Regions from separate parts of the Parendozoicomonas sp. 2304DJ65-17 genome, predicted to be linked through region 2. Evidence: predicted binding sites of a transcription regulator. Region 2 holds the regulator's gene; each other region holds the start of a gene.
What was found. Region 2 encodes LexA, which represses DNA repair genes until DNA is damaged. Its sites were predicted from a motif close to TACTGTNTANNTANACAGTA; they were not measured.
Positions count from the first base shown of each region.

Region 1: ACY2RR_RS20305 (peptidase inhibitor family I36 protein) is a predicted target of LexA. The motif match lies at 3,890-3,909, and genes of this name have one in related genera.
Region 3: ruvC (crossover junction endodeoxyribonuclease RuvC) is a predicted target of LexA. The motif match lies at 5,743-5,762, and genes of this name have one in related genera.
Region 4: dinG (ATP-dependent DNA helicase DinG) is a predicted target of LexA. The motif match lies at 4,482-4,501, and genes of this name have one in related genera.

Region 1 covers NZ_JBYVJV010000010.1:74,696-82,575, reverse strand. The annotation lists gene ACY2RR_RS20330 (transposase) at 1-1,515, opposite strand, end outside; gene ACY2RR_RS20325 (hypothetical protein) at 1,517-1,744, opposite strand; gene ACY2RR_RS20320 (helix-turn-helix domain-containing protein) at 1,881-2,303, shown strand; gene ACY2RR_RS20315 (hypothetical protein) at 2,309-2,497, shown strand; gene ACY2RR_RS20310 (hypothetical protein) at 2,986-3,729, opposite strand; gene ACY2RR_RS20305 (peptidase inhibitor family I36 protein) at 3,928-5,673, shown strand; gene ACY2RR_RS20300 (hypothetical protein) at 5,731-6,591, shown strand; gene ACY2RR_RS20295 (molybdopterin oxidoreductase family protein) at 6,656-7,880, shown strand, end outside.
Region 2 covers NZ_JBYVJV010000003.1:131,548-139,427, reverse strand. The annotation lists gene ACY2RR_RS10065 (PP2C family protein-serine/threonine phosphatase) at 1-698, opposite strand, end outside; gene ACY2RR_RS10060 (mechanosensitive ion channel family protein) at 872-1,996, opposite strand; gene nagZ (beta-N-acetylhexosaminidase) at 2,057-3,100, opposite strand; gene ACY2RR_RS10050 (L,D-transpeptidase family protein) at 3,149-3,622, opposite strand; gene ACY2RR_RS10045 (TetR/AcrR family transcriptional regulator) at 3,623-4,270, opposite strand; gene lexA (transcriptional repressor LexA) at 4,446-5,069, shown strand; gene ACY2RR_RS10035 (SulA-like leucine-rich domain-containing protein) at 5,098-5,538, shown strand; gene ACY2RR_RS10030 (hypothetical protein) at 5,553-6,017, opposite strand; gene topA (type I DNA topoisomerase) at 6,143-7,880, opposite strand, start outside.
Region 3 covers NZ_JBYVJV010000016.1:6,370-14,249, reverse strand. The annotation lists gene ACY2RR_RS23695 (OprD family outer membrane porin) at 1-456, opposite strand, end outside; gene ACY2RR_RS23690 (OprD family outer membrane porin) at 781-2,136, opposite strand; gene ACY2RR_RS23685 (FmdB family zinc ribbon protein) at 2,372-2,644, shown strand; gene aspS (aspartate--tRNA ligase) at 2,715-4,499, shown strand; gene ACY2RR_RS23675 (YebC/PmpR family DNA-binding transcriptional regulator) at 4,678-5,424, shown strand; gene ruvC (crossover junction endodeoxyribonuclease RuvC) at 5,815-6,339, shown strand; gene ruvA (Holliday junction branch migration protein RuvA) at 6,511-7,122, shown strand; gene ruvB (Holliday junction branch migration DNA helicase RuvB) at 7,147-7,880, shown strand, end outside.
Region 4 covers NZ_JBYVJV010000014.1:13,977-21,856, reverse strand. The annotation lists gene ACY2RR_RS23040 (DUF2939 domain-containing protein) at 1-1,491, shown strand, start outside; gene ACY2RR_RS23035 (LysE family translocator) at 1,645-2,268, shown strand; gene dinG (ATP-dependent DNA helicase DinG) at 2,285-4,432, opposite strand; gene ACY2RR_RS23025 (DUF1145 domain-containing protein) at 4,544-4,834, opposite strand; gene ACY2RR_RS23020 (YchJ family protein) at 4,960-5,445, shown strand; gene ACY2RR_RS23015 (TAXI family TRAP transporter solute-binding subunit) at 5,885-6,868, shown strand; gene ACY2RR_RS23010 (TRAP transporter permease) at 7,063-7,880, shown strand, end outside.

The DNA.
Region 1 (7,880 bases), on a different contig from region 2:
GCAAACAAACCAGTGGCCGTCGTGCTGAATGCCTTTCTTCTGGACAACCTTGTCGATCGCTGGGGTGAGCAGCATGTCGAGGGCACGGACGTTTTCTACCCGGCGGATATTGCCGCGCCAGTCGCGGGCTTTCTCTACCGGAGTGCAGCCGATCGAACCGTGCGTTCTGTTGTGGTAGTGGTTCTTGAGGTAGTTATCTGTCCACTCCTGAAATTGCGAGGAAGTCATGGTGCTTTCAATGACTTCGCCCTTGTGCTTTTTCAGGGTCAGACGTTGGGCAAAGCTCTTGCGGGCTTCGATGCTGTTGCGCTCTGCGACGTTGTGACCAATGAAGCCGGGCAGCAGTTCCATCAGGTCGTGGCTGATGGTGTGGAAGAAACGCTCGATGTGTGGCTTCTGATCACCGGAGTACGGATCGGATAGCACTTGCTCAATTTTAAGAGCCCTTAATACCGTTTTAATGTGATTGGAAACGTAGTCGGAGCCGTTATCGGTTTTGGCAACTTCAGGGATGCCCCAGTCGATGATCGCCCGGCGCAGGACTCCGGCCACTCCCTGGCTATTGGATGTTTTGCGCACTTCCAGATGCACACGGCGGCTGTAGATGTCGATAATGCCGATGATGCTGAACCGGCCGTCTGTGAACATGACATCGGCGGGGGTGGAGTCGAACTCCCAGCGTTGATTCAGACGGGTTACATCTTCCGAGTAACTGCCCAAAGCAGGCATGTATTTGTTCTTGTAGGCATCGGGGTCGATCAGGTTCAGGAACAGGCGAGGGTTGCGAGCCTTCCAGTTCTTGATCCAATCGGCTGTGGCGTATTCACCAGGAAGGGGCAGGCCCTTCTCTTCCAACATATAACCCAGCGCTTTGTGCAGGGTTTTCAGTTTGGCGTGTGGGTGTTCGATCAACAGGCCCAGCAGGATCTCGGCTGCAGTTGGGTTGAGATCGAAAAAGCCTTTGCCTTCCTTGCCGCTCTTGTAGCAACCGCTCAGAGCTGACCACCCCTTCTCGGTTACGATCTTCTGCCACCGAAGCAGGCTGGCACGATTCACCTTTTTAATGCGGCCATGAATGCCGGGCAGTGGTTCGATGGTTTGCTGCTGGTAGTCGTTGACCAGGGCTTCGATCGCTGCGCCTTTGGTAGGGTGCTGCTGGCAGTACTCATCCAGGGCAGAAAGAAGGGCTGCCCGATCTTCCTGGCGTTGCTTGGCTTTGCCGGTGAGCTTGGCCAGCTGCTCCAGATCCTGCTCTGGGTTGACCTCGGCAGGTGCAACGGTGGCAACGGCTTGGGCGGCTTGCTCTGTGCTGCATGCCTTTTTGGCGGTGCTGATTTTCAGGGCTGTTTGTGTGGCTGCGGGCAATGACTCGATATGGTATTCACGACCACCACCACGGCCCTGACGGGGGCGGGACTGCCAATCTTCTCGGTTGGCTTTGTCCTGAACTGCGCGTTTGGTGCTGGGCATGCCAGCGCAACCGGCCAGATCTCTGGCTGAAAACCACTCGGCCATGTTACGCCTCCGGGGCGGTGAAACCTGCCGCCTCGATGATGCGCTGCCTGACTTCCCTGGCAGCCTTCCCGTTCCATAAACCGTGGAGAGCCTGGCGGGTGTTTTCCCGGTTGAGGTTCAAGTCTCGACAGGCTTCTGAGAAGGTTTTGCCCTGGGCTGCAAAACCGGCTTTCACCTGGTTGTACAGACTTGGGCCTGGCTCTTTACTCAGCTTGATTCGTAATTCCATAGCTGGCTCCCGATTACAGGGAAGTCGTTTCCCTGTAATATCCGTTTTACTTATTCGTTTGTGTTTATATGTTCGGATACCCGACACGGATATAATCTATGTCGTTATTCCGAATCTTTCAAGAGAAAAATTCGAAATGCCGACGCTGGTCGAGAGGATTGAAGCCGTTCGATCCTATAAGAAGTTGAATCTCAAAGACTTTTCGGAAAGTGTAAATATTGCTAGATCTACCTATTCCGAGGTGAAAAGTCTGAAAAATAAGCCAAGCTCTGACCTGTTGGTCGGTATTGCGACTGCTTTTCGCGATGTCGACATGAACTGGGTTCTAACAGGTGAGGGTTCTATGCTTCGAGATGGAAGCCAGGAAGAGATCGAGCCGAAACAGTTGGCTGAGGTTGTGGAGGTTGTGGAGACGGCACTGCAGGAGGCCGGTTCTAGCCCGACACCTGCACAGCGTGGTGAGTTAATTGCTGCGGCTTATGATTTCTATTCACAAGACGAGGAAGACACTAAGCAGGGAGTTCTGCTCCGGCTGGTAAAAAGTGCTGCGCAAGGCTGATAGGGATGCCCCATAGAAGAAGTAAAAAGGAAAAGCTGGAATCTCTGTTCCAAAAAGCTCTGGATGGCCGGTCGGCAAATGATGAGCCAGACGACACGGAACCGAGAAGTGCAACCGTACTGAAGCAGGTGTTTATAGTGGGAAGTAACCAGGTGATTTTTACGGGTGATATTAACAAGGATGATGAGACCTGACTTCCCAGTTACGCTTGCAGTGCTTCCAGGTTGTCCTTTGCGCGGAAGGCTGTAGTTCTGGGGGATTCTTAAAACTGGGAAGCGGTATCTTAAACCCTGCCAATGCTTCCCAGTTCTCACTTCTCGAAAACAATCTTTAACCGACAGTTAAACGCTCTGTACACCTTTGTTTAAAGGGCTTTACGGCTTTTTGCGGGTATCGATGTGGTGGGTGCTACCTGGTAGCGATCGGGCGGGTGGTTCTTCTCGGTTGTCTCATTTCAAGGATCGGCGTCGCGGGCTACTCGTTCAGGCTTAAACCCTTGGCGTTACTGGGTTTTCCGGGTGTTTTGTCCCACACAGTCCCGTGACTTCCCGGATTCTCCCGGTATCTCAGACCATTACCCCCCTCACACTATTCTGGGCGTTTCCAACTTCAAACAAGTGTTTTAATTACAGATTTTACGTACAGGAAATGGATTTAGATCATTAGAAAATTTGTTGGAATACTATGGGAAACGGTTGGCAATATTCCGGAAAGAGTCCCATTCGAGTACTTTGAGGAGCTGATCCATTTTTTTGCTGAATGCTTCTTTGCTGGAATTCAATGCCCTTATTTCCTTTTCGGTTAGGTAGGCACTGAACTCATAAAATGGTGCATCACCAAATTCATGTTCCTGTATGTAGTTACGGGTTTTTCTTTTCTGTGCGATCAGCTCGTCAGCATAACCAAAGGCAATCACCTGCATATCCGTGAACTGTTCATAAGCCCGAACCCATTTCGCCCAGTTACTCTTTGAGGATTTCTTTTCGTAAGAGGAATAACGTAACCCGAGGTTCAGGAGATCAAGGGTTGGCAACAGTTTGTAGTGTTGAGCGTGTGCAAGCTCATGAGCGACCAGGCCGGTTATTGCATCCTTATCAATTTCGTCGTCACGGCTGAACTTCAAGAGTGTGTAGTTAAGGTTTACCTGAGCCCCACTGACACTTAGCCCTGAAAACATTGGCGTAGTGTTCCCTAATCGGTTGGTGAGTTTGAGAACATATTTCTGAGTGTCGTTATTAATTTTGTATTTGCGGGTGATGTTGTCCTGCACTTCCATCAGAAGAGCGTAGTGGCTACTGATTTCTTCATGCTGCTCCGGTGTTAGCCTCACCTGCTGGGCCATAATCACCATGCTCTGATTAGAATCTGCACATCCTAAAAGCCAGAATGTTGTCAGTATCAAAGCATTCCATCTGATCAATTCCATTCGATCGTTCCTGATTATTGTCTAGCGGTTCACTATTTTCACAACCTGCTTAACATTCTGGCAGATGAGCCATTCAGCCTTCATAAAAGCATCATTAAACTGCAAAAACCGTAGTAAGTGATGGTCTTGTAAACCGTTTGCTATTGCAGGCCTTATTTCTCACGGTAGACAAAAACAATAATAAGAAGGATATCTTTTATGGCGCGTCTGCGTTCTTTCCTCTCTGGGCTTGCTCTTATGGCATCCGCCTCAGGTCTGGCAAGCACCACTTATGCAGAAGACAAAGTCTGCTTCTACGAACACCCAGAATATGAAGGAGCCGAATGGTGTTACGGTACGGGAGATAATGGCTGGATAGGCTCTTCCCGTAACGACAAAATCTCTTCCATAAAACTCTATGGAGATGCTTACGTCACGATTTATGAACATGGCAGCTACGGCGGTAAAAAAACCGTTGTGATGGGCAACACCTACAAAATGGATGATCTGAACGATGGCATCAGTTCATTCAAGGTACGTACCCGTAATACCGATAACTTTGCCTGCCTGTTTGAACACCCGGGTTTTCGCGGTACACCATTTTGCCTGGAAGAAGGGCAGTTCAGCTCTGACCTTAACTACTACACATTGGGCAGAAATAAAGCCTCTTCTTTGATGGTTGTAGGCAAGGCTGATGTGTATGTGTACGAATATCCAAATCACCGGACAGATAAAAACTGGCGCATTCTGACTCGCAGCACCTCCAATCTGGAGGTACGCCCAGGTAGCTGGGTGGAAGATAATATTGACTCTGTTCGTGTTCTTGCCCGTTCTGCCAGCGCTGGCGAAAAAGCGTTGGACATCAATGAAGCTCTGACAGCAAAGGCACCTATTCGCCAGACGACTGTACTTGGTTCACACAATGCTTTTAACAGTACCGCTTACTTCAGTGGGCAGCTGATTCCTGGCCCTAACCACCGCCGAGCCATGATTGAACAGCTGCAACTTGGCGCACGATTCTTTGAGCTGGATGTTCGTAAAGGCAACCGCCAGACCAAAGTTTGTCACTCAACGGATTGCGGGCAGAAAGATACAACCCTGCGTCGTATGTTGGGTGAAGTGGATAGCTGGTTAAAAGGTGCAGACGACAACGACGTTGTGTTCTTCTTCCTGCAGGATGACTTTGGTGGCGACAATTCTGGCTATCAGCAATTGAAGAACGATGTAGCCTGGATGGGCGATCTGGTTTACACAATTGACTCCTGCCAGACCGTACCAAACAGTTTGACCTTTGATCAGATTCGGGAAAGTGGCAAACGTGCATTCTTCTACAAGAGTGGCGGCAGCACAGGTTGCAGCACAGCGACTAACGTGATGTTGGGCAGCAACTTTGAGCGAAATATTGGTGTGGCATCCATTAACGTAAATGATAACCACGTTAAGACGGATCGTTTCACCCGCTCTCAGGAGTGTCATAACAATTTCTGCCACGATGTTGTGAGTGCTGATGAAGCTCGCACTGGCATTGAGAATGGTGTGAACTCTTTCGGTCTGGATATGCTGGAAGAGAGCGATCTTGATAGCAGCAGTGGTCGTTTGAATAAGCAGCTCTGGGGTATTGGCCCAGAAGATACCTATAACGCGTATGCCAATGGTCGAACTGTTTCCTTCTGGGAATATGGTGACCGCTTTATGCGTTTGGACTGGGCTGGAAACAGCAAGGCATACGCTTGTCGGTTGGCGAATGGTAACTGGGTAAGAACCAATGCCGGAGGTGAGGCCTGGAATGGTGCCAGTGCCTGTGCCAATGAATTCCCGGGTTCAACCTACGATGTTCCTCTGAATGCTGCAGAAGCCAAGAAGTTCCGGGAGGCTCTGGACCCTGGTGCGGCTGTTCATGTGAACTTTGGTGTGACTGGCGGGCAGTGGGAATCAGGTCTCTGGGGAGCATTGGGCAGTCGTTAATTCACCCGCTGATGATTTCCTTATCTAACCTTAAAGGGTTCAGATAGGGAAATCGCTATGCCAGTAGGGAAAAGTGGTTCATCACAGGCTGGTCAACGTGTCAGCCTGTTTAAGAAATTTAAAACTCGAACCCAAAAGAAAGGGCGCGCCAGAAAGCTTCCTCCTGAAGCAAATCTCAATATTCCTGCCAGTGCTTTTCCATTATCAGAAGAACATGCAAAACGGGTTTCACAGAGAAACACCAGACGGCATTACGCTCAGAGTTTTGTGCAATTTATTATCAATGTGGCAGGGAAGCTGCGCCCGGGCACGATTATTAATCTGATCAAAGAAGTTGTGGTGACAGTGGAAACTCATACCTACGGTACCCGCTATACCAAAGGTATCCCCCCGGAAGAACTGAAGAATTACGTCAATCCTAAAATCCTGTTGGTCAGAGGCCCAAGGGTAAATCCTTTTCTCCATTGTCTTGTGGCGTTTTCAGATAAAGACAATAAGAACCATAGGTTCTGTCAGATCAATGATGCGGACAACTACCCGGAGTTTATGACTGAAGAGCAGTTTTACACCTACCTAAATGATCTGGGTGAGGGCGGCCATGTCAGCTATGTGTACCAGCCTCCGGGCGCAAACAAGCTTCCGCAACCCTTTGAGAACGGTGGTGGTGTTCCGGACTTAAAAGGAATGCATGAATATCTCAATAAAGCAGCGAAAAAGAGATGGATATGGGGAGGCTTTGTTCATAACTGCTTCACCTTTGCGCTGAATGTCGTTAAAGCTTCGGGGTGTGATGTGAGTGGCATGAAACATATTGTTGATCTGCCTAAGCCTGTTGTTGAGCGACAGCTGAAGAAGAAAAAGAAACTTCAGGCGCACAAACATCTCCAGAAAAAAGACATCGGACCACCTCAACCTTAACTCTTTCCAAGGCGTCAGAAATCAGGGTACTCTGCTATAAAAAAACAAGAAGCACGGAACGACCATGCCTGATTCAGCCCTGCCGGAACAAACCCATTATCGTACCTGTAATCTTTGTGAAGCCATGTGTGGGATCAAAGTCACCTATACAGGGACAGAGATTCATTCTATTAAGGGCGATAAAGAAGACCCATTCAGCCGTGGTCATATCTGCCCCAAAGCCATTGCCCTGAAAGACCTTTACGAAGACCCGGATCGTATTCGCAAACCTTTAGAGAGAACGCCCGACGGATGGAAAGAAACCAGTTGGGATGAGGCTTTAGATAAGGCTGCTGAAGGTATACGGAGAGTGCAGAAAGCTTATGGCAATAATGCTATGGCAACCTATCTCGGCAATCCCAATGTACACAACACTGGTAGCTTATTAATGGGGCGGCATTTCTTTAATGCTGTACGTACCCGTAATCGTTTTTCGGCGACTTCTGTAGATCAGCTGCCTCATCATATTGTTGCCTGGAAGCTCTTTGGGCATCAGTTGAAGATTCCTGTGCCAGATATTGATCGCACAGAACATATGCTGATTATTGGTGGTAATCCTCTGGCTTCCAACGGCAGTATCATGACCGTGCCCGATGTGAAAAAACGCCTTCAGGATATTCAAAAGCGCAGCGGTAAAGTTATTGTTATAGATCCGCGCAAAACAGAAACAGCCCGGATTGCAGATGAACACCACTTTATAAAACCGGGTACTGATGCGTTTTTACTATTGGCTATCCTCAATACTTTGTTTGCTGAACAGCTGATTGATACAGCTCATCTCACCAGGTATCTCAAAGACTTTCAGGAAATTAAAAACTATGTCGCTGACTGGACGCCGGAACGAGCGGCAGGCATTACCGGTATCAGTGCTGAAGCTATCAAGCAGCTGGCTGTAGAGTTTGGACAAACCGAAAAGTCTGTTTGCTATGGGCGTATGGGAGTTTCTGTTCAGGAGTTTGGCCTGCTTTGCCAATACCTGATTATGGTTATAAATATAGCCACTGGCAGACTGGATGTAGAAGGCGGGTTGATGTTTACAAAACCTGCGGCAGACTTGCTAAAACAAACCGGGAGAGGCCACCTTGGCAAAGGGCATTCCCGTGTTAGAAAGCTGCCTGAGTTTAACGGTGAGTTCCCGGTTTCTGCATTAGCAGAAGAAATGCTGGTGGAAGGTGATGGTCAGATAAAAGGTCTGGTGACTGTCGCTGGCAATCCTGCGCTGTCTACACCAAACGGCACACAACTGGAGA
Region 2 (7,880 bases):
GAGATTTGCTCCCGCAGCATGGTGGTATGTGCATCCATATCCATCAGCAGGTTATTCAGGGTAAAAGAGAACAATGCAGATGGAATACCATGCCCGGCAACATCCAGCTGATAAAACATCACATGCTCATCATCAAGCGCATGGTAACCAAACATATCGCCACCAAGAATCTGGCTGGGCTGGAAGTGCCAGTCGAACCCTACTCCCTGGATTACTGCCGGAGGTGCCAGAAGGCTTTCTTGGGTTTTAGCTGCAGACTCAAGGTCACTTTTCACCGAAGCCAGGGTTTTCCCGAGCTGCTCATTCTTCTGTTCTAGGCTCTGTTCAAGAGAAATCACTCGTGCACCAGACTTTAGCCGTGCCTCAAGCTCCTGGTAATCCACTGGTTTACGGAGAAAATCATCCGCCCCCACCGAAAGGCCTTTAACCGTGGCATCACGATCGGTTTTTCCTGTGAGGAGAATAAAATAGATGTAACGCTGAAAACGGCCGTCGCGAATAGCCTCACACAGACTGATACCATCCATATTGGGCATCATCCAGTCACTGATCACTATGCTGATTTCTTTGCGTTCAGTAAGAACTGATAAGGCTTCAACACCATCTTCCGCCTGATGAACAGTATGACCAAGGCGGCGTATAACGGCAGACAATAATTTCCGTTGATCTCGGGCATCTTCAACAATCAGTACATCCATGTACAACCGACTTTTCTGACTGAGTAATGTTGAAGTTATAGCAGTGCGGGGGTGTCAGGCAGGCGTCACCACAGCATAAGAGCGCAGGAAACCAATGACTAGAAGATTGCTTTATGAATAGCCGCCAATTTTATGGCGGCTCATGGGGTATTTAACGCTAAACAGAGCGTGATTTACTGGACAGCACTGTTGGCCATTGAACTCTGAGACGGAATAGTACCAGCCAGATTGGCCGTTGAGATATCCAGGGTTCGTGTTGGGAAGGCTACATCAGCATTATGACGATGAATAATATCGAGAATATCAATCATCACCTGCTCTTTGACCTGATGGAAGCGTGCCCAGTCACAGGTTTTGGTAAAGCAGTAGATAAAGAAATCCAGCGAAGAAGGTCCAAAACTATTGAAATGCACCATAAGAATCTTGCTGGTATCAATCTCTTCATGGCTCTCAAGATAGCTGCGTACCTCTTCAAGCACAGCTGGCATAGCACGGGCATCACTGTAGCGCAGACCAATCGTTTCCTTAATCCGCCGATTCTCCATACGGGAAGGGTTTTCTACGGAGATATTGCTGAACGTGGCATTGGGTACATAAAGGGGACGCTTATCAAAAGTGCGGATGCGGGTCTGCCGCCAACCGATATACTCAACCGTGCCTTCAATGTTTTTGTCCGGGGAGCGAATCCAGTCTCCCACTTTAAAGGGGCGATCCAGATAGATCATCATGCCACCAAAAAAGTTAGCCAACAGATCCTTGGCCGCAAAACCTATAGCGATACCACCGATACCACCAAAAGCCAGGATCCCGGAAATGCTATACCCCATAGTCTGAAGAACAACCAGAGCCGAGGTAATAATCACCACCGCACGCAACAGCTTGCTGATGGCCATTGCCGTGGTTTCATCTACCTTCGCAGGATCAGTCGAGCCAACATATTTGGCTTCTACTTCACGAATAAAGCGAATCGCAGCCCAGGAAACAATAACAACAATAGCAAGATCGTAGAGAGCACCAAGACCTTTGAGAATGGATACCTGAGACTCCTGACGGGCGATATCCGCAGCCCACATAAGCCCAACTACCCATACAAGGGCGATAGCGGGTTTTCTGGTGGCATGAAGCAGTGCATCATCCCAAACGTTAGAGGTTTTCTTAAGGCCTCGCGCCAACCGCCCAATCGCAATGCGCGCGACTAAGTGCGCCGCTGCCGTTAGCAACAGAACAAGAAACACCTGAAACACCCAGCTGCCCTGAGCTGCAAACCATGCCTGAACGGTTTCGAATAAACTTGTCATGCTGCTTATCACAGTCTCTTAATTTATTGCCTTAGGAAAAGTAAGCAAAACCGCCACTTATCACAACTTTAAAGCTTGCAAACTATTAATAATTTCGGTTCTGCGGGTGCTGGATTCCAGCTCCTGCCAGGAGATAGAGGAAGCACCTCTCATCCTCTCAAGCCGTTTTTTCCTTTGAGGATTTTCTGGCAGCTGAATCCTGCCCTGCTCTAGAGCTGAGATTACCTGATCAACACTTTCAGGGTTATTACACAGTAGTATCGCATCGCATCCTGCCAGCAATGCTTTCTCTGATCGCTGGACAATATCTCCGGCAACACTGGCTCCGGCCATGTTCAAACAATCACTGAACACCGCACCTTCAAAGTTAATATCTTCGCGCAAAACTTTCTGCAACCAGTATTCAGAAAAACCTGCAGCCTGATCATCAACAGTGGAAAAGCACACATGTGCTGGCATCACTGCATCCAGCCCTTTTGGAACCAACTTACGGTAAGGCAAAAGATCTTCTTCAATCTCAGCAAATGATCGGCAATCAACGGGAAGTGCAATATGAGAATCAACACCGATCCCACCATGGCCAGGGAAATGTTTGCCTACAGCAGCCATTCCTGCTTCATGCAGCCCAGAGATAAAAGCAGCCGCCAGCTTGGAAACAATCTCAGGATCTGCAGAAAAACCACGATCACCAATGACCCGGCTGATGCCTCGATCAAGGTCCAACACAGGAGAGAGGCCAAGATCTATTCCAGAAGCACGAAGCTCACTGGCCAACAGCCATCCTGTTTCATGGGCAAGAGAGATAGCCTGGTCAGAATCTTTTCTCCATTGTTTACCGATCACTCCCATCGCAGGAACCTGGGTAAACCCATCAGTACGAAAACGCTGAACCCTACCGCCTTCCTGGTCTGTCATTACCAGAATGTCTGAATTTATCGAACGTATTTCTTCAATAAGATCAATAATTTGATTCCTGCGTTGAAAGTTTCGGGCAAAGAGGATAACCCCAACTATGGCGGGGTGAGTTAAAAGATGTCTTTCCCTGTCCGTCAGCTTTTGACCTTCCAGATCAAATACCAGCATCCCTTCAAGACAATCAGACATGTAAGACCTCTGCACAGACATTGGATAGGAGTTCAGGTTTATCGCATTCTACTGGTGGATGTTGACAATCATCCCGGGGCAGGTCAATGGATACAGCTCAAGAAGATCATCACAATTCATGCGAATGCAGCCGTGGGAAAGAGGAACTCCCATCGGCTCGGAATCAGGTGTTCCATGGATATAGATATACCGGCGCTGGGTATCGACATCACCCAGACGATTAAATCCGGGTTCTTTGCCGCAAAGCCAGAGAATCCGACCCAGCACCCAGTCCCTGCCCGGCTGTTCGCTGTGAAGTTCGGGGGTCCATATTTCTCCGGTAAAACGACGCCCTTTCAGAACCGCATGCGAAGGCAGATCATCACCAATTCTTGCCCGGATATAATGCTTGCCCAAAGGAGTTTGCAGACTGCCACTTAACTGCCCTGCCCCATTTCGACCGGTAGACACAGACCATTGCCGAACAACTTCATCCGTTTTGAAAGTCAGTAGTTGTTTGCCAATATCGACTGTGATCGACATTTACTTCTCCAGTTCAGCGGGTTGCGGAGCACGCATCCCGGATACCAGGAATGGAGCTAAACGCTTCAGGGTATCTTCAATAGTGGCTGTTGTACCATTTTCAGCTTCACTGATGGCATTGAGGGTGTCGAAGTCCGACATGGTGAAAATAACAGAACCCATCATAAAGTTAATACGCCAGTACAGTTCATTTTCTGGCAGGTCTGGTGCAACCTTAACCAGCAGGCGGAAATAACGGGTAAACACGTGACCGTAAATAGCCTGAAGATGTTTGCGCAAATGCCCCTGTGCCTGAGCATAGGCTAAAGCCAGCAGCCTCATAAAGACTTTCAGGTCATTCTGCCCTCTGGGTTTTACCCGCAGAACCTCGGTAAAGAGCATACTGATAAGCTCTTCCAGACCGGGCTCCTCACCTGCACTCTCAATTTGATCCAGGCGTTTCCCCAACCCTTCAGCAAATGGATCAAGAAAACGGGTGAAGACAGCTTGAATAAGTACGTTTTTCGAGCCAAAGTGGTAGTTCACTGCTGCCAGATTCACTTTTGCACGACTCGTGATGGTTCGAAGAGATGTTTCTGAAAACCCCTTTTCGGCAAACAGAGACTCTGCTGCATCCAGAATCCGTTCTACTGTGTCTGCTTGTGCCATTGGTTGAAACCCCACTCGAACAAAACAAATGTTTTAAACACATGTTTTATTCAAACACCGTTCCTGTCAAGCACAACCCGTTTATTCCTGCCTAATTTCATACACGGTTTGTTGCAGAAACAAAAAAGCTGTATATAATCACAGGTACTGTATAAAAACACAGATTGATAAAATTATGATCAAGTTGACCAAAAGACAATCCGAGATTCTGGATGTCATCAAGAGTCACATTGATGAAACAGGCTTTCCTCCCACCCGTGCGGAAATTGCCCGTCAATTGGGTTTCCGGTCTGCCAATGCGGCAGAAGATCATTTAAAAGCCCTTGCCCGCAAAGGCGCTATTGAAATTATTCCCGGAACATCCCGCGGCATTCGCATTCCAGCTGACGCTGCCAATGAGTCGCAGGAACAACCTGCGGAATCCGGCCTTCCAATCGTCGGACAAGTTGCCGCAGGTTCACCCATCCTTGCTCAGGAACATATCGAAAACCACTGCACCCTCTCCCCCGATTTCTTCCACCCAAAGGCTGATTATCTGCTCAGAGTAAAAGGCATGAGCATGAAAGATATTGGCATTATGGATGGTGATCTGCTGGCCGTGCACAAGACCACAGACATTCATAATGGCCAGATTGTTGTTGCCCGCCTGGGAGAAGAAGTGACAGTCAAACGTTTTGAGCGCAAGAAAAACATTGTCTGGCTCCACCCGGAAAACAGCGACTTTGAACCTATCAAAGTTGATCTGTCTCATGAGCATCTGGAAATTGAAGGCTTGAGCGTCGGCGTCATTCGTCACTGACACCAACCCAGCACGGCAGGATTACACCATGCAGACTCAAAATACTCTTTTTGAAAACTGGTCCAATACCACAGAACAATCTTCCTCAACTGCTATGGAAGAGCGTATCAGTGAAGTTATCCTTCCGTCACTGGGATTTAGCATGGCGGCACTGGTTGCGCCCATGCTGACACAGTTAAGCAGAAGTCATGACCATCGCTGGCTCACTCTGGTTTGTACGAACCTGCAAGCCAAGGACATAGCCCAATGGCTGAAAACTACCGGAGTTGTTATTAATAACCTTCTTTTGCTCACCGCAGATAATAATGAAGGCTGCCTGAAACTCAGCAACAAAGTCCTTGCTGCAGGTAACAGCCACACAGTTATCAGCTGGACTCACGGTATTGATCAAGATGCCATGGCACAACTTGAGCAGTCAGCCTCTGCCGGGGATTGTGCCGGTATTATTATCAGACAACGCAAAGGTTAAAACTAAAGGAGTTATTACCACTCCTGCAGCTGCCCTCGTACATCCTGCACCAATTGGCGTACAGAATTGATAGTCTCAGCTTCATTCCCACGAGAACCAGCTCCGGAAGAGCTGGCAATCACATTAACAGCCTGTGCTTCAGGCAATTCTACCGTTAACTGAGCCAGTTTGAAGTCCTCAAAAACAGGGCCCAGCCACCCATGCTCAACAAGGTTTCTTATCTGCTGAATACCGCCGGAAAGAACATTGCGCTCTCTCAATAAGCGTTCTGCTTCAGCAAGCTCCACAGGTTTACCGACCTGCACTAAGCTGGCTTCCAGGATTTCTCCTGCAAGACCACTCACCACACCATGAATATGAAAAAGAAAAGCCTGTCGAAAACTCTCCCGACTGATTCCCTGCTCGGATTTCATGGCATTCAGCGCTGATTGCGCCATCACCAGTTTGCTATTAGTAAAACTCTGCAACTTCTCGTTCATGCCATACCCCTCTCCAAGTGCATGCAGAGTATCGTTATCAGGTACAAATTTCAGCCTTTATAACGATACAAAAAAAGATGGCCATGCAGAAATGCATGGCCATCTTTTCAATCAAGAGAGATCAGTTATTTCTTCTTACGCTTATCCCTGATATCCCACTTTCCATCAACGTAAAAGGCTTGCCAGCCGCTGGCCTTACCATCCACCTCAGTCATAACGTACTGCTGCTTGGTTTTACGGCTGTAGCGCACCATTGTTGGGTTACCATCAGGATCTGCAACAGGTGCAGACATCAGGAAGTGATACTTCTTATCGATAGCATCCTTGTGGGGCAGAAGCTCCTTAATCAGTGGCGCTCGGGTTTCCCGGTTCTTCGGGAACTTACTGGCGGCCAGGAACAGTCCGGAAGCGCCATCACGGAGGATGTAATGATCCTCAACTTTCACGCACTGAAGTTCCGGCATAGGTACCGGATCCATCTTTGGTGGTGCAGCTTCACCACTCTTGAGCAGCTTGCGGGTGTTCTTACACTCTTCAGCAGTACAACCAAAGTACTTACCAAAGCGGCCAGATTTCAGCTGCATATCCGCGCCGCACTTGTCACATTCAATAACCGGGCCTTCATAGCCCTTAATCTTGAACTGACCTTTCTCAATCTCATATCCTGAACAATCAGGATTGTTACCACAAATATGGATCTTCCTCTGCTCATCCAGAAGATAATTTTCCATAGCTGTAGAACAGACCGGGCAACGGTGCATGGCGCGCAGCGCGTTTACTTCGGCGTTTTCATCATCCGCATTAATGGCTTCATCGCCATGAACAAGGTTCATAGTTTTCTTGCAACGTTCTTTGGGAGGCAACGCATAACCGGAACAACCCAGGAATACGCCTGTGCTTGCAGTACGGATCTGCATAGGACGCGCACAGTCAGTGCACTCAATATCTGTCATTACAGGCTCATTAGCCCGCATACCGCCTTCTTTCTGCTCAGCCTGTTCCAGCTTGCTACTGAAATTCTTATAAAAACCGTTTAACAGATTTTTCCAGTCAGATTCCCCATTCGCCACATGGTCGAGATCCTCTTCCATATTGGCGGTGAAGTTGTAGTCCAGAAGGTCATGGAAGTTTTCCACCAACCGGTCGGTAACAATATCCCCCATCTTTTCGGCATAGAATCGACGATTTTTCAGGGTGACATAACCCCGATCCTGAATGGTGGAGATAATGGAAGCATAAGTTGATGGACGACCAATCCCTTTCTTTTCAAGCTCACGCACAAGGGCAGCTTCGGAAAAACGAGCAGGAGGCTTGGTAAACAGCTGACGCGGGTCGAGCTTCTGCAGATCAAGAATATCGCCCTTTTTCATCTCCGGCAGAATCACATCTTCCGCTTTTCCGGACACTGGTGGCAATACCTTGGTAAAGCCATCAAACTTCAGCGTACGGCCACGGGTTTTCAACTCAAAGTCTCCAGCCTTAACAATAACACTGGTACTCAGATAACGAGCCGCTGGCATCTGACAGGCAACAAACTGGCGCCAGATCAATTCATACAAGCGTTCAGCATCACGCTCAAGGCCTTTTACCTTCTTAGGTTCCGCAGCCACATCGGAAGGACGAATGGCCTCGTGAGCTTCCTGCGCGCCATCTTTGCTGGAGTAAACCAGTGGACTATCCGGCAGATAGTCTTTACCAAAATGGTCATCAATATAATCACGCACCGCACCAACGGCTTCTGCACTGAGGTTGGTAGAGTCAGTACGCATATAGGTAATGTGGCCGGCTTCATAGAGACGCTGAGCCAGAGTCATGGTTTTCTTAACCGAGAAACCTAGACGGGTACTGGCGGCCTGCTGCAGG
Region 3 (7,880 bases), on a different contig from region 2:
AGTGCTGGGCAGGGAGCGAGAGTCGTTTTCGTTAAGCAGTGGTGTATCCATGATCATGCGACCATATTTGGCCACACCACTATCAAACAGATTGATTTTGACAGCGCCAAAGTTCTTGCCATAGCTATGGCCTTTGTTTTTGCCGCCTTTTTGAAGAAGGTTGTTGGCTGTAGATGTACCAGCGCTTTCTGTGAGTTTGAGAGCGTAGTGAGAGCTGAAATCAACGCCAACAATATTGGCGACGTATCCTGATTTAAAATCGGCTCTAATGGCTTGAACCCAGGATTTGTCTTTATCAGATTTGGCTGTGCCGCTTTTCACATCCTTATTCATGTAGTAGTTCCGAAAATGAATATTCAGGGAACTATCATCCATAAATTGCTCGGCTTGAGCGGAAGTAGCAGTCATAGCTGCAACAATGGCTACGCTTAACGCGCTTTTTGTTAGCACTTTCATTATTACACCAGCTCCTTGGGTGTCGTTGTTTCTGGTTTTGCTTTTTATGGCAATCACCAAAACACATTGCTTCTAATCCTTAGAAACTTCTGACAACAGCGTGAAGCAAACGGCGTGCCTCCCCGGGCAACCGCACATAAAACGCATGTGCACTTTCATTGTTCAATAGGTTTTCAGGAAATGCAACATAAAGAAGAAAGGTATTTTTATAATAAATATTCTTGTTTTATAGTGGGTTTTATAAATTACCAGACACCGGTTTGCTAATTTAATAAGGTCAGTGTCTGGTCTCTTGGTTTGAATAAGTCTCTTGAAAGAGTTTATTTAAATGAGTGGGATGGTGTAATCAACAATCAGGCGATTCTCATCTATAGAGTTGCCTTTGGTTGCACTTCTTACAGTGGCATTTCTCCAGGTGATCGCTAATCCCTCCAAGGCACCATTCTTGAATGTGTAGCGCAGATCGGTATTGCGTTCCCATTCATTCACTTTCTTGGTTTCTTTAAACTCACCGGTTACATAACGAGCCATAATGCTGAGTCCGGGAACGCCCCAGTTATCAAAAGAGTAATCAACCCGGCCTTGCCATGATTTTTCGTCTTTCTTATTAAAATCAAGATATTGCACGGCATTCCAGGTGATTAAGCCGTTGTCGTCATGGCGGCAGCCATCCCAGCAATAATCAAAGGTGTCACCAATAACGCTCTGGAATGAGAGTGTGAAAGCCAGGTTGTCGAACGAGAGGCGTGAAGCCAGGTTCCAGAGTTTGCTATCCAGCTTCCCATCGTAATAACGACCATCATCTTTGCTGGTTTGATAGTAACCATCAAGCAGCAAAGTGGTTTTGCTGCCCAGATCCAGAGTGTAAGAACCATTTAAAAAGTTCTGCTTGATATATTTGTCCGCTTTACCGGTAGCGGCATGGAAAGCCAGGCCGTTATCCAGAGCAACAGAAGCTCCAAGAATGCCAACATTCCAGGTGTCACCATTGGCATTCTTATAGGAGTGGAAACCAGATTCGGTTTTACCAGAGGCTTTATCAGAGAAAAGGCCGTAAAAACCTAAACCGTAAACATCCAGTTCTGCCAGAATGGCTTGTGTGCTGGATGGGGTGGTACGTGCATCGCTGTCATTAAGGAGTGGAGTGTCCAGAACCATACGGCCAGCTTTCAGGTGGGCATTGAGCTGGTCATCGCCAAACCGGGCCTTTAGATAGGCTTGGCCGAGTTTGTCGTAGCTTTCCTGGTCTGCCACGACTTTGCCGTTTTTCACTTTGGATGATTTTTGCCTCAGGGCTCCGGAACCAAACTTATCGTCTTCCCCAATAAGTTTTAATGCACCAAACCAGGAAGCATCAAAGCCGATGATGTCTGCAAAATACCCTGATTGCAGGTCAACCCGTGCACCCTGAGCCCAGCTTTCCGCAGAGCCGGGTAATGTGTTGCTACCATTTTTTCTTTTATCTTTAAAATCACGGTTGAAGTAGAAGTTGCGCAGGCCGAGATCAACTGTTGTTTCATTCACCATATGGGTGAGCATATCGGTCATGTTGTCCGGCTGCTTGGCGATTTCCTGTTGTTCACGGCTCAAAGCAGGTTGTGCAGCCAATCCTGATGCGAGAGTGATGGCTGCCAGCCGAATTGCTGTTCCACCCTGACTTACCGTCGCTTTTGTTAGCATTGTGGTTCTACTCCAGTTCATTCCGATGATCTTGCAGATCGTGCAGGCTATGAAATAGACAATGACTGTAGTTTGTGCAAATTCGCTATGGGTTATCCGCATGTTTTGGTGGCGGAAATGTTGAGGGTGTGGTTAATCTGATGGCCTATGGGAGCAAAACAGTGATGACAATCCCTGTTTCCCTTGTGATAATGCCCGGTCATTTTAGAGAACAGGCTTTTTGGGCGCTTAATTCATGCCTATATATGAGTATCTTTGTCAGGATTGTGGGGGCTCCCACGAGGCTATCCAGAAATTCAGTGATGCGCCTCTGACCGATTGTCCCCACTGTGGCAAGCCAGAACTTAAGAAGCAGATCTCTGCTCCGTCCTTTCGCTTGAAAGGTGGTGGCTGGTATGAGACCGACTTTAAAGGCAAGCAGAAGAAAAATCTGGCAACAACCGATAATCATTGTCCTAGTAAAGATACCAAGAGCGGCTGCGGTTCCTGCGCGGCAACCAGCGATTGAACCTGAGATTGGGATTAGAAAAAGTCAGGCCCGGCATTAGCCGGCATCAAGCAAGAGTTCGAGGTTAACCATGCGCAGCCATTATTGTGGCGATCTGAATCTGGGCCATAACGGCGAAACTGTAACACTGTGTGGTTGGGTGCATCGCCGCCGTGACCATGGTGGGGTTATCTTCCTCGATCTGCGGGATCGGGAAGGTATTGCCCAGGTCGTTATTGATCCGGATACCGAAGAAGCTTTCGCGCTGGCAGACAAAGCCCGTAGCGAATACGTACTGAAAATCACCGGCTTGGTACGCCCCCGTCCGGAGGGTACCATCAATCCCAATATGTCCACCGGTGAGATCGAAGTGCTGGGCAAAGAGGTAGAAATCCTGAATGGTGCGCAGACTCCTCCGTTCCAGTTGGATGGCTACACCGATGTAGGTGAAGATGTTCGTCTGCGTTACCGCTACATGGATCTCCGTCGCCCGGAGATGCAGGAAAAGCTGATTATGCGCAGTAAGGCCACTCGCCTGGTGCGTAACTATCTGGAAGGCAAGGGCTTCCTGGATATTGAAACCCCTGTACTGACCCGAGCTACTCCGGAAGGTGCCCGTGATTACCTGGTTCCAAGCCGTGTACACCAGGGTTCTTTCTATGCACTGCCTCAGTCCCCTCAGTTGTTCAAGCAGCTGCTGATGGTGTCCGGCTTTGACCGTTACTACCAGATTGTTAAGTGCTTCCGTGACGAAGATCTGCGTGCAGAGCGTCAGCCAGAGTTTACCCAGATTGATATCGAAACCTCTTTCATGAGCGAAGAAGAGGTTATGGGTACCACTGAAGAGATGGTTACCAAAATGTTCAGCGAACTGCTGAATGTCGATCTGGGTGAATTCCCGCACATGACCTTTGCTGATGCTATGCGTTTGTATGGTTCTGACAAGCCTGACCTTCGTATTCCGCTGCAGCTGACGGATATTAATGATTTGGTCGCTGAAGTGGACTTCAAAGTTTTCAAGGGGCCTGCTAATGATCCAAAAGGTCGCGTTGCAGCTCTGAAACTGCCGGGTGGTGCTGAGAAGCTGACCCGTAAGCAGATTGATGACTACGGCAAATATGTTGGTAACTACGGCGCGAAAGGTCTGGCCTGGATCAAGGTCAACTCTCTGGAAAATGGTGTTGAAGGCCTGCAGTCTCCAATCCTGAAGTTCTTGGGCGAAGAAGTTGCCATGAACATCATGGATCGTCTGGAAGCCAAGAATGGCGATATCGTCTTCTTTGGCGCAGACAGTGCTACTGTTGTTAACGATGCTTTGGGCGCACTGCGCTGCAAGCTGGGTGCAGATCTTGATCTGTACACCTGTGAATGGGCACCTCTGTGGGTTGTTGACTTCCCAATGTTTGAAGAAAACAGCCAGGGCGGCCTGACAGCCCTGCACCACCCATTCACCGCGCCAACCTGCACACCAGAAGAGCTGGAAGCGAATCCTGAAGCCGCTCTGTCCCGTGCTTACGATATGGTTATCAACGGTTATGAAGTAGGCGGTGGTTCCGTCCGTATTCATAAAGAAGATATGCAGCAGGCGGTTTTCCGTGTGCTGAGCATCCAGGAAGAAGAGCAGCGCGAGAAGTTCGGCTTCCTGCTGGATGCCCTGAAGTTTGGTGCGCCACCACACGCGGGACTGGCCTTTGGTCTGGATCGCCTGTGCATGCTGCTGTCCGGAACTGACAATATTCGTGAAGTTATTGCCTTCCCGAAAACTCAGTCTGCCGCTTGCCAGCTGACTCAGGCTCCAAGCCCGGTTGATCAGCAGCAGCTTCATGATCTGAATATTCGTATTCGTCGTGATGCAGCGTCTGCGACCAGTCATTAAAGGCGCGACTAGCCACTAAACGTTAGGTTAAGTGATGAAGCCGGAGATGGTGTGAACTGTCTCCGGCTTTTTAATTTGTGTTTTTGTATTGTGAGATTGGCCTGTTCTTGCGCTCTGTCTAGGCTGTACGCCGTGATCGCGATATAATGATTGTTTTTCGTATTTTCGAGGATTGCCGATGGCCGGTCATAGTAAATGGGCCAACATCAAGCATCGCAAGGCTGCGCAGGATGCCAAGCGAGGCAAGATTTTTACCAAACTTATCCGTGAGCTTGTTGTTGCTGCCAAAATTGGCGGCGGCAATGTTGAGGATAACCCTCGTCTGCGTGCGGCTGTTGATAAGGCGCTGGGTGCCAACATGACCCGCGACACTATCAACCGTGCGATCGCCCGTGGTGCTGGTGGTGATGATGATTCCAATATGGATGAAATCACCTACGAAGGTTACGGTCCTGGTGGTGTGGCTGTACTGGTTGAGTGTCTGAGTGACAACCGTAACCGTACAGTATCCGAAGTGCGTCACGCGTTTTCCAAGCACGGTGGCAATCTGGGAACTGATGGTTCTGTCGCCTACCTGTTCGAAAAGAAAGGTCAAATCTTCTTTGAGCCAGGCGCAGATGAAGAGCAGGTGATGGACGCCGCTCTGGAAGCCGGTGCTGAAGACGTTGTCACTAACGACGACGGTTCCATTGAGGTGCTGACCGAGTGGACTGAGTTCATGTCAGTCAAAGACGCTCTGGAAGCGGCTGGTCTGAAGCCTGCTGGTGGTGAAGTGGCTATGATCGCTTCTACCAAGGCAGAGCTGGATGTTGCCGGTGCAGAAAAAGTTCTGAAGCTGATCGACCGTCTTGAAGATCTGGATGATGTTCAGGAGGTTTACACTAACGCAGATATCTCTGCTGAAGTGATGGAGCAGCTGGGCTGATAGTCTTTCCGGCTTTTTACTGTTTGGTAAAAAGCCGGGAATTTGTTTTTTGTAGAGTTCCTGTCTCGATCCTTTCTGTATTCTTCGCTTTCATAAAACATTAACCCCCAGTGTGATAATAAAAAGAATAACAGTCATGGCTGTGACAACGGCCAGTGGTGTCAACCATTCCTTCATGACCTGCAAGCCTCTAATGCATTGCCTGTAAGTGATGCCGATAGCTTAATCCTTGCCAGCTAAAACGCCTGTTGCTTTTGGTTACAGCTTATCTGTGCTTTGTAAGTTGTTTTTCCTGTCGTGCTTCACACATCGCAAAATACCTGTAAAAATAAACAGTATTACTGTTTGCTAAAAACCATCTTTTTAGCTGAGGGCTGTTTAAGTAAAGGCATGGCGATCATTCTAGGTATTGACCCGGGGTCTCGAATAACCGGTTATGGTGTGATCAATCATAACGGGCAAACTATTGAGTATGTTGACTCTGGCTGTATTCGTATTCAGCCAGGGGAGCTGCCTGAGCGTTTGAAGCAGGTGTACGATGGTATTGATCAGGTGATTGCAGCCTGGTCGCCACAGATGGTGGGCATTGAGCAGGTGTTTATGGCCAAGAATGCGGATTCTGCTCTGAAGCTTGGTCAGGCTCGTGGTGCGGCCATTGTTGCGGCAATGAATAACAATTTGCCTGTTAGTGAGTATTCTGCCCGTCAGGTGAAACAGGCTGTGGTGGGTACTGGTTCTGCGGATAAGGAACAGGTGCAGCATATGGTGATGTCTATGTTGCGACTGAATCGTAAACCTCAGGCGGATGCGGCGGATGCTTTGGCGGTGGCTTTGTGTCACGCTCATACCCGGCAGGGTTTGATAGGTATGGCGAGTACTGGTGGGCGTCGGATTGCTCGTGGTCGTTTGCGTTAAGTTTTATCGAGAATTGAAGTAGAACCTGAAATTGTATTGCTGTTTCCGCTCCTTCAGACCAACCATGGTCTGGGTCGCTCTCAGGCCATCCTAGCCTTTGAATCAGCAATACAACCTCAGGTTTTCAGCATTTGAGTTTTACCTCCTTCCTACTTGGGAGAGTGTGGGAATATGATTGGAAGACTGCGCGGTATATTGATTGAAAAAAATCCACCTCAACTGCTGTTGGATGTGAATGGCGTTGGCTATGAGGTGGAAGCTCCCATGAGCACTTTCTATCGCCTGCCGGAAGTGGGTGTGGAAACCACTCTGGTGACACACTTTGTGGTTCGGGAAGATGCGCAGTTGCTTTATGGCTTTGCAGATAAAAGTGAGCGACAACTGTTCCGTACACTTATTCGGGTAAATGGTGTTGGGCCAAAGCTGGCGTTGGCAATTCTTTCCGGTATGGAAGCGGAAATTTTTGCTCGCAGCGTTCATGAGCAAGATGCCTCCATGCTTACACGTATTCCTGGTGTTGGTAAGAAAACTGCGGAACGCTTAATTGTTGAGATGAAGGATCGTCTGGATGAGTGGCAATCAGCCTTGGCTCCTCTGGAAATGGCTGCGGCTGGTAAACCTGCTGCTGTAACACCGCGCCATGATCCTGTTCAGGATGCGGTTAGTGCACTGGTTGCTCTTGGGTATCGTCCGCAGGAGGCCAGTAAGGCCATTTCTGCGGTTCAGGATGAATCTTTAGGTACTGATGAGTTGATTCGTCAGGCTCTCAAGGCGATGGTGTAAGCAGGAGCAGGCAGGAAAGCGAACATGATAGAGAGTGACCGACTGATTTCGGCGCAGGAAGCGCCACTCGAAGATCGCGTTGATCGTGCGATTCGCCCGGACAAACTGGATGACTATATTGGTCAGCCGGCAGTGCGGGAGCAGATGGAGATTTTTATTCAGGCTGCCCGTCTGCGTCAGGATGCTTTGGATCACACGTTAGTATTTGGTCCGCCGGGTTTGGGTAAAACCACGCTGGCTAATATTCTGGCCAACGAGATGGGAGTAAACCTGCGTTCTACCTCTGGACCAGTGTTGGAAAAGGCCGGTGATCTTGCTGCCATGCTGACCAATCTTGAGCCTCACGATATTCTCTTTATTGATGAAATTCATCGCCTCAGCCCGGTGGTTGAAGAAGTGTTGTATCCAGCCATGGAAGATTACCAACTGGATATTATGATCGGCGAAGGTCCTGCTGCTCGTTCTATCAAGCTTGACCTCCCACCTTTTACTCTTGTTGGGGCAACGACTCGTGCGGGGTTACTGACTTCTCCACTTCGTGACCGCTTCGGTATTGTTCAAAGACTGGAGTTTTACAGCGTTGCTGACTTGACGACCATCGTTCAACGTTCCGCAAAGATCCTTGGTATGGATATGGGAATAGAGGGGGCTGGAGAGGTCGCCCGCCGTGCCCGTGGTACACCACGAATTGCTAACCGTTTGTTGCGACGGGTACGGGATTTTGCAGAAGTGCGTGCGAACGGTAAGGTGACAGGTGA
Region 4 (7,880 bases), on a different contig from region 2:
CATATCGCTTCGGTAAAGACATCTCAAGAACCTGCGAATAGCCCTCAGTTAACTCCTGTGACTGCGACACAACCAATACAGGCACCGACGGATGAAATTGTCGATCAAGCTCTGCCTGCAACTATTTCACCAGAGCAAGTTGATAAAGCCTTCTCTTTATTGCAAACCTCTTTCTTCAACAGAATGCAGTTTAACAACGAGCTGAGCGTTGAAATTGATACCCTCTATATACCTAATGCATCAGGGTTGTCGGTATCTGCGAACTGGCAGCGAGTACTGGATAAAGCGGGCAATAATATTTTGCAGAGCGGAGAAACTACAGAGTTCACCTCCTGGAGCTTTAGTAACACGTCTATGACTGGTGATATCAAGCTGACAGCAAATCCCGGTTCATCCCAGATTGATAAAGCTGAAGGCATGGCAACCATTACTCTGCCAACCAGATTTCACACACTAAGGCTTACTGATAGCGATGCAGGAAACAGTCACTCTCTCGGTACCCTTGAAGTGATTATGCAAAATAACCGAGGCACTGGATCTCTTAGTCTGACAGTCAAAGGCAACAAAGAAGACCTAGACAACCTGAACGTTTTCGCCCTGAATAAAAACGGAAAACCACTGAAGCAAACATCAAGGATGACTGGTTCGTCACCAGCTTCACCTGATAACCCTGAGCTCATCAAAAGGGATATGAACTTTGAGTACAAAGGCACAATTGCCAGTGTTGCCTTGTTTTTAGCAGACAAAGCTGTAACCAAAACATTGCCAGTTCAAACTCATAACAAGCCAGAGACATTCTTTGGTGAACTGCGCAGCACCATAACAACAAGTCGTTACCAGGAAAAATACCAGCCGGCATTCTGCAGTTCTGCACAGCAAGCCGATTTAAATACACTCAAAGCTATTGCGGGAAGAAGTCATGCTGTTTTTGGGTTTAACACTCCTGAAGTCAGTCTCGATATGCCTGACTGCACTAATAGCAGCTATGCGAAAATCAAATGGGATGTTGAACTGTTTGATAAGCAGGGGCAAAAGATTGATTACTCTCCGGAAAATGGCATTCAAGAATATCGCTTTAAGCCTGTGGATATGACCGATAAGAGTCCAATCGACTTTCATAACGCTAAGGGAAAGTTCACTGTGGATTACCCTCTCACCATGGCGACACAGAGTTATGACCTGTCTTCAAACAATTCTTCTGTGACAAACCCAAGCAAAGACATTTATAGAGTAGAAATTAAGTCGGGGCAGCCTGCCAATGTTTTCAGCAGTGATGTTTTTCCTGTGCGCGGATATGACAGTGAAAACCGCATGCTGCAAACTCTGGACAAGCAGTATAAAAACAACAGCGTAACAGCTATTTTCTGGGGTACTCCAGCCAGAATTGAAGTTGATGTGATAAGTCAGCGCGAAACATTCACAGGGAATTTTGAGCTGCCACCAGCGCCTCTTCTCCCTGAAAAGTGCCAAGGCTTAGCAAACTGTTCCTGATAAAAGCAATTGAAGAACCAGAGCTTTATACTTTGGCTCTTCAATAGTTACCGATGAAAATATTCAGACAGACGAAACAAAGAATAAGTTTCTATTCTCTCGCCAATCGGCATATTCTCTAAACTTGTTCTCACATCAAATAAAGCACCCGATATGTCTGCCGAAGCTGCCATTACCTTTTTCATCGCCATTTTCATTTTCGGTATAACACCAGGTCCCGGTGTCTTTGCAATTCTGGCAAGAGCCATGGTGATGGGAAGCCGCAGCTGTTTCTTTCTCGCCCTTGGCATGTCGATAAGCGATATTATTTATTTAATATTCGCCTGCCTCGGCCTGGCGGCTGTTGCTCAGCACTGGGGGGAACTATTTACGGTTATTCGTATCGTTGGTGCTGCTTATCTTCTTTATCTGGGATACAAGCTTATCCGCGCTTCTGCTAATCCTGCCGAGGTGGCAGAGAACGCTTATAAAACCAAAAGATCCCAAGCCGCAAGTTTTATACAGGGAGCCTTGATTTCAGCGTCCAACCCAAAGGTCATTCTCTTTTATATAGCCTTCTTGCCAACATTTATGGATTTGACTGCACTCACTGCTGGAGATATTGCACTGGCAGCAGTTCTCACAATGATTGCGCTTATGTGTGGGCTGATGCTGATAGCTTTCTCAGCAGCAAAGGCGGCAAAACTTCTTAAAACTGAGAAAGCTGTAAAGCGGCTGAACTATTCAGCAGGCGGCATTATGATGGGTGCAGGTCTCTATCTGGCAGCCAGCCGTTAATCTACGAATAAAACTGTCAGGCAATTTCCCGGCGGTAGGGCGGCAGAGAATTTAACAGCGCCTGTCCATAACGCCGGGTCACCAGACGACGATCCAAAACAGTTATACGGCCTTTGTCTTGCTCCGTACGTAACAAACGACCACTGGCCTGCACGAGACGAACTGCCGCGTCTGGCACAGAAATTTCCATAAACGGATTACCACCACGAGCTTCAACCCATTCAGCAAGAGACGCTTCTACCGGGTCATCAGGAACAGCGAAAGGAATTTTGGCAATCACTACATGCTCACAGTACTTACCTGGTAAATCAATACCCTCCGCAAGGCTGGCCAAACCAAAGATAGTGTTCGGCTTGCCCTCATCAATACGCTCCCTGTGCAAACGCAACAACTCCTGTTTCGAGTAATCATCCTGCATCATTACCCGCTCGCGCTCCTCCCGACTGAGTCCGAAGAACACATCCTTCATCTGCCTGCGTGAAGAGAACAACACCAGAGTTCCCTGTGCGAGTTCCATCAATTTGGGAAGAGTTTCTATCAATTCATCGGTGTGATCACTGGCACGACTTGGATCTGAACTCATATCCGGAATCACCAGCGTACCGGCCTCATTATGATGAAAAGGACTTGGCACACTTTCACAGCGGCTTTCCGAAGGAACCCCGGAACGAATGCGATAACGGTCAAAACGCCCAAGGGCTGCCAGTGTTGCTGAAGTGACTACCGCTCCCCAGGCATGATTCCAAAGCACATCTCGCAACAAGCTACCAGCAAGAATCAAACTGCTGGCTACTGTTAAATCCTGTGCTCCGTTATATTCATTGTGCTCAATCCACCGGGCTGATGGTGGTTGCCCTTCCACATCAGGCTGACTCCAGGATAACCAGAGTTCCTGATTACCCTGCAAACGAGCAAGAAGAGAGCCAATAGGAGGAAGAATCTGCTCCGCCTGTAACGAGTCGACACCGGGGTCATCACCATCCAGAGCCGCCTTCAGCTCACTGACAATTCGATCCGCAAGATCGGAAGAGGCACTGAAACCAGCTTTCATCTTGCCGGCCATTTCCCGAATACTTTCTGGTACTACACCATCCGGCAAACGGTAAACCATAGATCGACCAGTTTCTGACTCATTCGCCGATTTGAAATCTGCAATAGATAGCAGAGCTTCACGCATTAAAGCCTGCTCGTCTTTTAATTCCTGAAACTTACCTTCCAGCTGCTCAAACCATTCACCAATCTTTCCGGGCAGAGCATGGGAACCCAGGATTTTCCCTAGCAATTTGGCCGATTGATCCAGCCAGCGAGCCGTGTCGTTTAACCGGGATTCATGGGCAAAGTGGCTGATAGCCTTATCTGGCAGGTGGTGGCCTTCATCAAAAATATAGAGACAATCTTTGGGAGCAGGAAGAATTGCGCCGCCGCCGAGCATCAAATCCGAGAGCACTAAGTCATGGTTGGTGATAATGACATCAACCTTATCCAGTGATGCTCGCGCCCGATAAAACGGACAACCATTAAAGTGCGGACATTTAGGCCCCGTACATTGAGCATGAGTGGAGGTCAGGGCCATCCAGTCCTGCTCATCTATGGTGTCTTTCCAGCTGTCACGGTCTCCATCCCAGGTACCGGAAGCCAGGTGGGTAACCATAGTTTCGTAAAACTGGGTGGATTCTTCATCCAGATCAATCTTAAAACCTTCCTCAGCAAACAAAGCCATTGTCGCCGAATTAGCCTGGGTGCTCTGAAGCAATGTGTCGAGTTTTTGGACACAGATATAACGCCGCCGGCCTTTTGCCAAGGCTACTGTGAATTTCAACCCGCTATGCTGACTGATTTCAGGAAGATCTTTATTAAGAATCTGTTCCTGCAACGCCACCGTGGCTGTGGCAATCACGAGGGTTTTATCTGCTGCCTGAGCGAGGGGAATGCCGGCAAGGGTATAGCCCACAGTTTTACCGGTACCGGTTCCTGCTTCAATCACACAGACCGCAGACTCTGAAGTGCGCTTGCCTTCATCATCCATATCAATCACGCCGATTGTCTTGGCAATTTCAGCAATCATGATTTTCTGTCCAAGGCGAGGCTTCAGTTCTTTTTTATCTAGGAACTGACTGTAGGCTTTCTGGATTGTCTGGCGAAGAGCCGGTGCCACCTGGGACATGAAGGAAACCGCAACTATGTAATCGAACGGGGAGGTAGCAGTATACCTCCACTGTATAAATGTGCAGTAGTAAATAATTTAAAAACCTGCCCGGAAAGGCAGGTTGGAAAACTAGGAAGAGGCTTCCATTGCTTTAACATCAGTCTGCTTTTGCAACATGACAGCCATGTGGAAAAAGCCAAAAATAAGAATCTTGATGTTATCTGATGCCAGATGTTCACTCATTTGGCGAATACGCTTTTGCCAGATAACCACCTCCAGCAAATGAGCGACGAAAACCAAACCGCCCAGGGCTGGAACAATCGTATCCAAAGGGGCTGGCCAGGAAGTAAAACCAGTGGAAATAACAGCTCCCCAAAAGAAAATGGTAACCAGCTGCCCAATCGCCAGCATTATCTTCATATATCCCCCGTAATCACTACCAATTTGTCGTTTTATTCCATCTCAACTCTGTACTGCTGCGCTGACTATAACCCGTGCATTATCCGTTTCACAAATGCATACCATCTGCTGTTATTCTTATAACTATGACTGAATTATCTTCATGCCCCTGTGGCTCAGAAACCGCTTACGACACATGCTGTGGCCCTCTTCACAAAGGGGAAGCCCGTGCGAAAACAGCTGAGCAGCTGATGCGCTCTCGTTATGCTGGCTGGTCCCTCGGTTTAATTGATTATTTGTTCAATACCACCTGGCCCAAGCAGCAGGCAGGCTTGAAACGGGATGAAATGCAGGACTGGGCAGACCGCACCCAATGGGTCAGCCTGTCAATTCTCGATACTATTGACGGTACAGAAAACGATGTTAACGGTGAAGTGGAGTTTCTGGCTCGCTTCCAGCTTCCTCCGGTTGAGGCCATCCAGGAACATAAAGAACGCTCCAGTTTTGTAAAAGAAAATGGCATCTGGTTTTTTGTTGATCCAACCCTGCCAATACAGTCAGTAAAAGCCCCAGGTCGCAATGATCCTTGCCCGTGCGGCAGTGGCAAGAAACACAAAAAATGCTGTGGATAAACTGACTTCCATCAACATTTCAAAAAAATAGTCCACGTACTATCCACCAGGGAGGATTATTTCCTCCTACTAGCATCCTGACTGTGGTCAGTGCCACGTTGAAAACGCAACAAAAAGTTGTATTTTGTACCTCACCCAATCAGCTTTTTGTTTGTTTTTTAAACACTTTACAGGCATCTGAAAACAGCCCGAGTATTCACTCTAGGTACTGCTTACTGTTAGGATGCAGGCATGGGTCAACATAGACCTAATTCAAAATTAGCGAAGATAGCGTTATTTAGGGTGCACATTTGGCATCAGCTCTTCGCAGACAAAGAGATACAGAGATCATTCTCAGCGCTCTCCGGAATTAGTCAGTATGCAGCACGAATGGATACTGACTGGATAACAAGCTTCAACCGGGAGCGAAATAACCATTAAAAAAACCGGGGGACATTATATGTCTTTACTGAAGAAACTCTCATTTGCGGCCATCGGTGCAGGTTTATCCGTTGCTGCTATTAGCACCCCTGCCACTGCGGCACAACAGCAATTTGTCACCATTGGTACCGGCGGCGTAACCGGCGTTTACTACCCTACTGGTGGTGCTATCTGCCGTTTGGTTAACAAAGGGCGTAAAGAGCATGGTATTCGTTGCTCTGTTGAAAGTACCGGCGGTTCTGTATACAACCTGAACACGATTCGCGCTGGCGAAATGGATATGGGCATTGCTCAGTCCGACTGGCAATACCATGCCTTTAACGGCACCAGCAAATTTGAACAGAATGGTGCAAACAAAGACCTGCGTGCTGTCTTCTCCATCCACGCAGAACCTTTCACAGTTGTTGCCCGTAAAGATTCCGGCATCAAGAACTTTGAAGACCTGAAAGGCAAGCGCGTAAACATCGGTAACCCAGGTTCCGGTCAGCGTGGCACTATGGAAGTGGTTCTGGATGCCTGGGGCATGAAAACCTCTGACTTCAAACTGGCCACTGAGCTGAAAGCTGCTGAGCAGTCCAAGGCTCTGTGTGACAACAAGATCGACGCCATGGTTTACGTGGTTGGTCACCCAAATGGCTCCATTAAGGAAGCAACTTCTTCCTGCGACACCGTTCTGGTTAATGTTCAGGGCCCAGCCATCACTAAGCTGATTAACGATGCTCCTTACTATCGTGTAGCCACTATTCCTGGCGGCATGTATCAGGGCAACCCTGAAGACACCACCACCTTTGGTGTGGGCGCAACTTTCGTTTCATCCACTAACACTCCCGATGCATCTATCTACCAGATCGTGAAGTCTGTATTTGATAACTTTGATGATTTCCGCAAGCTGCACCCTGCCTTTGCCAACCTGAAGAAAGAGGAGATGGTCAAAGATGGCCTCTCTGCACCTCTCCATGCCGGCGCTGCCCGGTACTACAAAGAAGCCGGTCTGCTGAAGTAACCCCGGTAATGGTTCCGGGATTAACCCCGGAACCATCTGCTCCTCATGCCCCCGACCTGCATGAAGGATTCACCAGTAACTGATCTGGATAACCTCCTCAGAGGTTACTGATGTCAACCTGGATTACCGATCTGACACGGTGCCATAAGCACTGTTTATTGCTTTTCGGTAACCCCTGGCCAGGGTAACGAACTATGTCTGACATACCCCTATCAGGACAAGAACATTTGCCTGACAACAAAACAGTTGAAAAAAGCGCGTCTGAGATTGTTAACGATGCTGACACCGGGGCTCGCAATCCCAGAGGTGTTGCTGCCCGCATTCTGACTGCTACAGCTCTTTGCTGGTCTTTATTCCAGCTGTGGTACGCATCCCCCTTACCTTTTGAGCTGAACTTTTTCATCCTGAACGACACTGAAGCACGCTCCATTCATCTTGCTTTTGCCGTGTTCCTGTCGTTTACCGCATTTCCTGCGTTCAAGCGCTCTCCCAAGAGACACATACCTATTCATGACTGGGTGCTGGCACTATTGGGAAGTTTTGCCGCCGCTTATATTTATATTTTTTATAACTCTCTTGCCGAGCGCCCCGGAGCGCCAATCACCGTTGATATTGTTTTTGCGGTTATTGGTATAGTTCTACTTCTGGAAGCAACTCGCCGGGCTCTTGGACCACCACTTATGATGGTTGCCGGTATTTTCCTTCTGTACACCTTTGCCGGCCCTTATATGCCGGATGTCATTTCTCACAAAGGTGCCAGCCTGAATAAAGCCATGTCTCATTTCTGGCTAACTACAGAAGGGGTTTTTGGCGTTGCTCTTGGTGTATCTACAAACTTTGTCTTCCTGTTTGTATTGTTTGGTGCCTTGCTGGAACAGGCTGGCGCAGGTCAATATTTCATTCGGTTATCTTTCTCTCTACTCGGACATTTGAAAGGCGGGCCAGCTAAAGCGGCTGTTGTATCTTCCGGTTTAAGTGGCGTGATTTCCGGCTCCAGTATTGCCAATGTTGT